Regions from separate parts of the Alteromonas sp. S015 genome, predicted to be linked through region 1. Evidence: predicted binding sites of a transcription regulator. Region 1 holds the regulator's gene; the other holds the start of a gene.
The links. The regulator FNR, encoded in region 1, switches genes on or off when oxygen is low (the NO sensors DNR and NnrR bind a similar motif). The targets are predictions, from matches to a motif close to TTGATCTAGATCAA.
Positions count from the first base shown of each region.

Region 2: V7R42_RS07460 (high-potential iron-sulfur protein) is a predicted target of FNR. The motif match lies at 1,445-1,458, and genes of this name have one in related genera.

Region 1 covers NZ_JAZETO010000006.1:236,659-240,080, reverse strand. Annotated here, with positions in the region: gene ttcA (tRNA 2-thiocytidine(32) synthetase TtcA) at 1-75, opposite strand, end outside; gene uspE (universal stress protein UspE) at 203-1,126, opposite strand; gene fnr (fumarate/nitrate reduction transcriptional regulator Fnr) at 1,395-2,132, opposite strand; gene V7R42_RS13090 (sulfite exporter TauE/SafE family protein) at 2,178-2,837, opposite strand; gene ccoS (cbb3-type cytochrome oxidase assembly protein CcoS) at 2,824-3,054, opposite strand; gene V7R42_RS13080 (heavy metal translocating P-type ATPase) at 3,056-3,422, opposite strand, start outside.
Region 2 covers NZ_JAZETO010000003.1:227,141-230,562, reverse strand. Annotated here, with positions in the region: gene V7R42_RS07475 (hypothetical protein) at 86-373, opposite strand; gene V7R42_RS07470 (CPXCG motif-containing cysteine-rich protein) at 570-761, shown strand; gene V7R42_RS07465 (flavin reductase family protein) at 754-1,383, shown strand; gene V7R42_RS07460 (high-potential iron-sulfur protein) at 1,608-1,901, shown strand; gene V7R42_RS07455 (amidase) at 2,058-3,422, opposite strand, start outside.

The DNA.
Region 1 (3,422 bases):
GTTGAAGTTGTACTTTTGCTTACTTTGCGCAGCATTTAATGGCGACGCGTCAGCACTGTTTGTGCCTAAACTCATAATTAACTAGCTTAGTTTGTGATAAAGCCACCATTATACATTAAAGCGCCTTTTCGAGACCATGCCTGTGAAGTTAATTTTGTTGGTGGCGTACCGTGTTCGCTGCTACATAAGGCTGATGTAAAGATTACACCGATAATGGTGACACAAATCCATCAGGCTTAATGGCGAGTACATCGCAATTCAGTTCGTCAATCACGTGTTCTGCAGTGTTACCAATTAGGGCCGCTGAAATACCTACACGCCCCACGGTGCCTATTACGACTAGCTCTGCATCTAGTGTTTTTGCCACTTGAGGAATGACCTTTTCTGGCAATCCTTCTCTTACTACACATTTGTTTTCAGGGATACCATACTTCAACGCGTGACTTCGCATTTCCTTTAAATGGTGATTTTTTACCGCATCGTGATAGGTATCGGGGTCGAACTCAGGCACTTCTATGGCAATGTTTAGAGGCGTTGACGGGTAGCTGTTCACCAAATTAACGTTACCTTTTAGTAAGGATGCGTAGTCATTAGCAATGAGGGTAAGTTTGTCGTTTAGTGCGGCGTGTTCATCGTCTTCGCTGCCTACGTTTACCGCAGCAATAATCTCTCCGCCTTCTGGCCAGCCGTGCTCTTTAACGAGCAGCACGGGGCGAGGGCACTTACGCATTAAATGCCAGTCTGTAGGCGTGAAAATGACAGAAGCAAGATCGTCGTGCTTTTTGGTTGCCTTTACCACTATATCGATCTGGTTGTTTAGGGTGTAGTAAATGATCGACTCATACGCACGATTATTCCACTCTACAACTATGTCAGTTTCTGTGAACCCTTGTTCTCTTAAGTGGGTCGCTAACCATTTAGCGTGCTCTTTCGTTACCGCATCGCGCATTGACTCGCGTTCATCGGGGCTAAGCATCGTCGCCATATCATAAGATAAATCATAAACCACCATCATAGCGATAACTGAAGCGCCCGTTTTTGAAGCGAGTTCATAAGCTCGGCTAAGTGCAGGTTGGTTATCGCGCTCGGCATCTACCACGGCCAGAATTCGTTTACACTCAATCATAACGTCCCCTTAACTACGAAACTTAGTAGCGGCTGTCCAAATCGATGTTCTTTAACAAATAGCTCATAATAACTATAATCGACATTGTGAAAAACGTAAGTTGTTTTAGATCAAGAATTTTACAAGCCAGTTATTAAGCATTGATATTTATGTTCATTAAACACATAGAGGGGCGGAAAGGGATAGACGTTAGAAGGAGCTGAATGTTACAAAACGTTATTGCATAAAAAAGCGCGCATTACGCGCGCATTGTCGAGACAAAAAAACATCATCCGCAGACAACGCTTGGACCGTTTAGCGCTGCTAATTTAGTGTTGAGTAGATCGAAATCTACAATAGTGATTAGTTTTCCGTCCACTTTTATGATGTTGTCTTTTTGAAAACGACTTAACAGACGACTAATGGTTTCTATCGTCAATCCTAAATAGTTTCCAATTTCGTTACGCGTCATGGTTAAGTGGAATTCTCTGTGCGAAAAACCACGCTCCTCAAAGCGCTGCGACAAATGTGAAATGAAGTACAATAGACGCTCTTCGGCAGTGCGCTTGTTTAAAAGCATGATCATGTCGTGATCTTGTTTTATTTCCGCGCTCATGAAGCTCATAATCTGGTGGCGAAGCTTTGGAAATTGTACTGACATTTCGTCGAGGGTTTCGTAGGGCAGTTCACAGACCATGGCGGTTTCTAAGGCAGAGGTATAACTTTGATGTCTGTTTTCCCGTAAGGCATCAAAACCAATAATGTCACCAGGAAAATGGAAGCCTGTAATCTGTTCTTCACCTTCAGTATTAGTTACGAAAGATTTAAATGAGCCAGTTCTCACAGCGAATAGAGAACGGAACTTATCGCCAGTTTGAATAAGCGTATCACCTTTGTGAAGCGGCTTTTTACGCTCGATTATATCGTCAAGAGACTCAATTTCTGTCTTGTTTAACGCCACCGGTAAACATAAGTGACTAAAACTACAGTTTTGACAGTGAATAGAAAATTGGCTTCCTTTGCTCATAATGCACGCTCTCTAAAAGAATACCGGACAATAATACACCCATTTTTAAACGATTGCTTCATGAATAACATAAGCGGCATATATTGCCATCATTACTGCAATTATTTGTCTAAAATGATGGTGCTGAAAACTACGCATAATATATTGGCTGCCAGCGCTTGCAGCGAGCAAGGTGGGTAATGTACCTAAACCGAAGAAAAACATAGTAGCAGCACCTTCAAGCGCATTACCCGCTGCCAGTGACCAAGTCAGTGTTGAATACACGAGTCCACAAGGCAACCAGCCCCAGATAAACCCATAAGGTATGGCACTAAAAGGAGTTTTGAACGGCAAAAAGCGCTTAGATAACGGCTGGAGTTTGGAAAAGAGTCCTTTACCTGCATTTTCAAGTAGCGCTAAGCCTGTCCACCACTTGCCCAAATAGCAGGCTAACAGAAGCAACATAACTCCGCTAAGTAGAGAAAGGGCATAGTTGGCAAGGGGGATATAGTCTGCTGCTATTTTTCCAAGTGCTCCGGTCATTGCGCCAGCGATGGTATAGCTCACTATACGCCCCATGTTATAGGCAAGGGTATAGGGCAGTGCTGAAGCGCCTTTAGGCGATACCATCCTGAGCGCCGCGACTATTCCACCGCACATACCTACACAGTGCACACCGCCTGCTAAGCCAATTAGAAAGGCCGAGAAGTAATTAATCCCTTCCATGTGGCGCTTGGCTTTTATCTATTTTACTGTCTTGCAGTTGCTTGCGTTGCTCAGCGAGCTTTTTTTCTTCAGGCGGAAGATCATCGTCAAACAGTATGCTGTAACCCTGACGGTCTAAGTCTTCAAATTGATTGGTTTTCACCGCCCAAAAGAATATCACGATAGCAACGGCAACGATAATGATGGCGATTGGAATCAATACGTAAATAATACTCATGCTATTTGCTCAAAAGTCGCGTTGAGTTTGTAACTACAATAATACTGCTTAACGACATACCAACAACAGCCATCCATGGAGAAAGTAGTCCAGATACGGCGAAAGGTAAGATCAAGACGTTGTAACCTACCGACCAACCAATATTTTGCCTTATTTTTTGCTTCACTTGATGCGCAGTTCGAATAAGTTCTGGCACAGAAAGCAACTGATCGCCAAGTAATATCACGTCGGCGGCAGTTTTAGCCACGTCGGTGGCATTACCCACTGCAATCGCCACATCAGCACTGGCAAGAACAGGCGCGTCGTTGATACCGTCACCCATCATCATCACTTTGGCACCAGATTGCTGCATAGCTTGAACGGTTTCG
Region 2 (3,422 bases), on a different contig from region 1:
TATATTTATACAGACAAATTAATCAAATTAAATCTATATCGAATGTATTTAAAGTCTACTGGCCGTTATTAGACCAAGCCATTTATTAAACACGTACTCTCTGTTTAGACACCCACTGAAAGAACGTTGAAAGCTGCTCGTCATCTAGTAAACGCTGTAAATTGAAGTAGTGCTTGGCCAATGTCATCTCGTCATAAAATCGATGTATTCCGCTGTGACATTGTCTGCAAATATAAATACCGCCCTGCAGTTCGGCTTTGCTGAAGTGCTTTTTGAAATAGGAGCGCCGATGCATTTTTTTGGGAATAAGGTGGTGATAAGTAAGACGCGTCTCTCTGTTACAACACGGACATTTTCCTACTTTATTTGCCACATCGTCACCTTAATTTATTTGCCTTACCGGCCGCTATTGAAGCCAACGGTTTAAATTTCATATTCAACGGTAACTGGACGACACCGCTACTGTCGGCGCGCTACTTTCACACAAACCACTATGCTCTTATAAAGAAAATCCACTCTTCTAAGCATTACGTAATAAAACCGTTTAGTGATTAACAAGGCGATTAAATATGAGCTTAACCCGTTCCATGGACTTTTCGTGTCCCTATTGTATGGCTCCCAATGATGTAGAAATAGATGAAATTAACGATATTGGTCAAGTACAGGTACTCGACTGCCAAGTGTGTTGCCAGCCCATAGAACTTGCCGCTTATCAGAATGGTGACGACATCCAGATAGAGGCAGAACGTGAAAATGACTAAGCAGTTTACATGCAGCGATATTGATGAGCTTGCTCAGCGATACCGCGCCAACCTAATCAACAGTTTGTCTGGGTTTAAATCGGCGACAGTGGTGGGTACTACAAACGGTAATACTAATAATTTAGCCGTTGTGAGTTCGGTTGTTCATGTGGGCGCGAACCCGCCGCTTATAGGCATGATCATGCGCCCACATACCGTTACACGAGACACGTTAAGCAATATAAAACAACAGGGCTTTTATACACTAAATCACGTGTCAACTAACTGGGTCGACAAGGCACACCAAACATCAGCTCGCTATGCCCCCGATGAAAGTGAATTTGAAGCAGTGGGCTTAACACCGCAGTTTACTAGTTCTTTTAGTGCACCTTTTGTCAAAGAAAGTGAAATTAAGATGGGCTTAAAGGTGGCGCAACATTTAAAATTGCTTAACGAAACCGAAATGGTTATTGGAGAAATCCAAGAGCTTCATATGCCAGAAAGCATTATTGATGAAGACGGATACGCCGATATAGAAAAAGCGAACACTGCCTGTATTTCCGGTTTAGATAGCTATCATAGCACGACACGCATTGCACGATTTGCTTATGCTAAACCTGATGAAGACCTAACTAAAAAGTGAACTTAAGATGAGTAAATCGGTCTTAAACGTATTGCTAAGTGTTATCACTTCTGAAATTTATTTAATCTGGATCAAGCGTAAATGCGACATTTCGTTCGATCTTTTTTCAAAAAGAGATAGTATTTAAACATTACACAAAACCTGCCTCTTTTGGGCAGGTTTTTGCGTTTAAGGTACTGAATAAAAAAGAATCATTATCGTTTCTATCTCTTAAGGAGAATGTTATGAAATCTGTAAATCGCCGTGATTTTTTAAAACTGTCGGGCACTACAGTTATCGGTCTTACATTAGGTGGTGTAGCGTTACGTGCACAAGCTCAAGAACAATTGAGCGCTGACGACCCAACTGCAAAAGCATTAAACTACACACCGGCTTCAACGGTTGAAGGTGCAAAGTGTGCAAACTGCATGTACGTGCAAGGAGCCGATGGCGAACAATATCGCCCTTGTAACATTTTCCCTAATAAGCTGGTTAACGCTGATGGCTGGTGCAGCGCGTGGGTTAAAAAGCCTGGCTAACCTAGTGGGTATGCATCATCGTTTGTTCTGATACCAAGAAATGTAAGTTCTGGAACACGCATTGTGAGAAATGAATAACGTTTAAAGCCCTTGAGTTTAACCAAGGGCTTTTTTTGTTTTGGTTGGAGCAAAATATAGTTGTGTCTCTATTTGCCACTAACGACTATTTTCAAGACCTTCTTCGATGCCTTTTAACACTGGGTTGTCAAAACGGGTCGGTAAAAGACCTGGCTTAATGAAAAAACCATGTTTAGCTTCAAAGACTTTACCTATTTTCAGCACATCTTCGTCTTGCCATTTACCGCCAATGAAGCTAATTCCCACCGGAAGGTCTTTCACTTGTCCAGCGGGCACTGTTAGATGCGGATATCCTGCAATCGCGGCCAAATACCCGATACCGATAAAACCAACAGGGGAGTGATCGCCATACACACCGTCGATTAAAAACGAAGGGCTGTTAGAAGGTGTGACCAATACATCGACGTTGTGCTTTGCTAACAATGCGTCAATACCATTTCTGCCCGCTGTATCTTGTATAAGATGAAGTGCGCTTTGATACTCTTCACTATCAATAGACACCGAAGCTAACGACTTTTCAAAAATATCTTGGTTAAATAACGCAAGCTCTCGCTCTGTTTTCTTATTGAATACAATGAGCTCAGATAAGCTTCTTGCAGGGATCTCTGCCGGTGACCCCAACAAATATTCGTTGATGCTGTAACGAAATTCGCTTAGCAACACATTGTAAGAGTCGGCCCAAAATGAATCTGGCTGAGAAAAATCACTAATGTCCACCAACGTTGCACCAGAGGCTTTTAGCTGGTTCAACGCTTTTTCATATACGGCCAGTACATGGGGATTATCGCCTTGGCGGTACCGGACCACACCAATTCGCTTACCTTTTAAATCTGTAGCAAGCATCGAAGATGTAGGCATAGTTGGCCGATGAGAATCCGCATTTTGGGTTGTGTTATCGCTAGCATCTGAGCCTGCCATAATTGCCGTCATTAACCATGCGTCCTGAACATTAGAGGTCATTGGCCCCGCGGTGTCCTGACTGAAAGAAATAGGCACTATGTGTGTCCTAGAAAGTAAGCCAACGGTTGGCTTAAAGCCTACGACACCATTGATGGATGCCGGACAAATAATAGAGCCATTAGTTTCAGTGCCAACGGCGAGTGATGCTAATCTAAGTGACATCGCTGCGCCCGAACCAGAAGATGAGCCACAGGCACTTCTTGATAGCATATGGGGATTACGGGTTAAGCCCCCTACTGCACTCCAACCGCTGATAGAAGATTCAGAGCGAAAGTTTGCCCATTCAGACAAATTGGTTTTGCCTAATATGATTGCACCAGCCGCTTTCAGTTTTTCTACGATAGGTGCGTCTCGACCGGTTTCGTTAGTAATAAGCGCCATAGAGCCTGCGGTTGTAGGCATCTCTGCACTTTCAATATTGTCTTTTAACAATACAGGAATGCCCGCCAATGGGCCAAGCACTGCGCCGCCTGCTACTTTTTT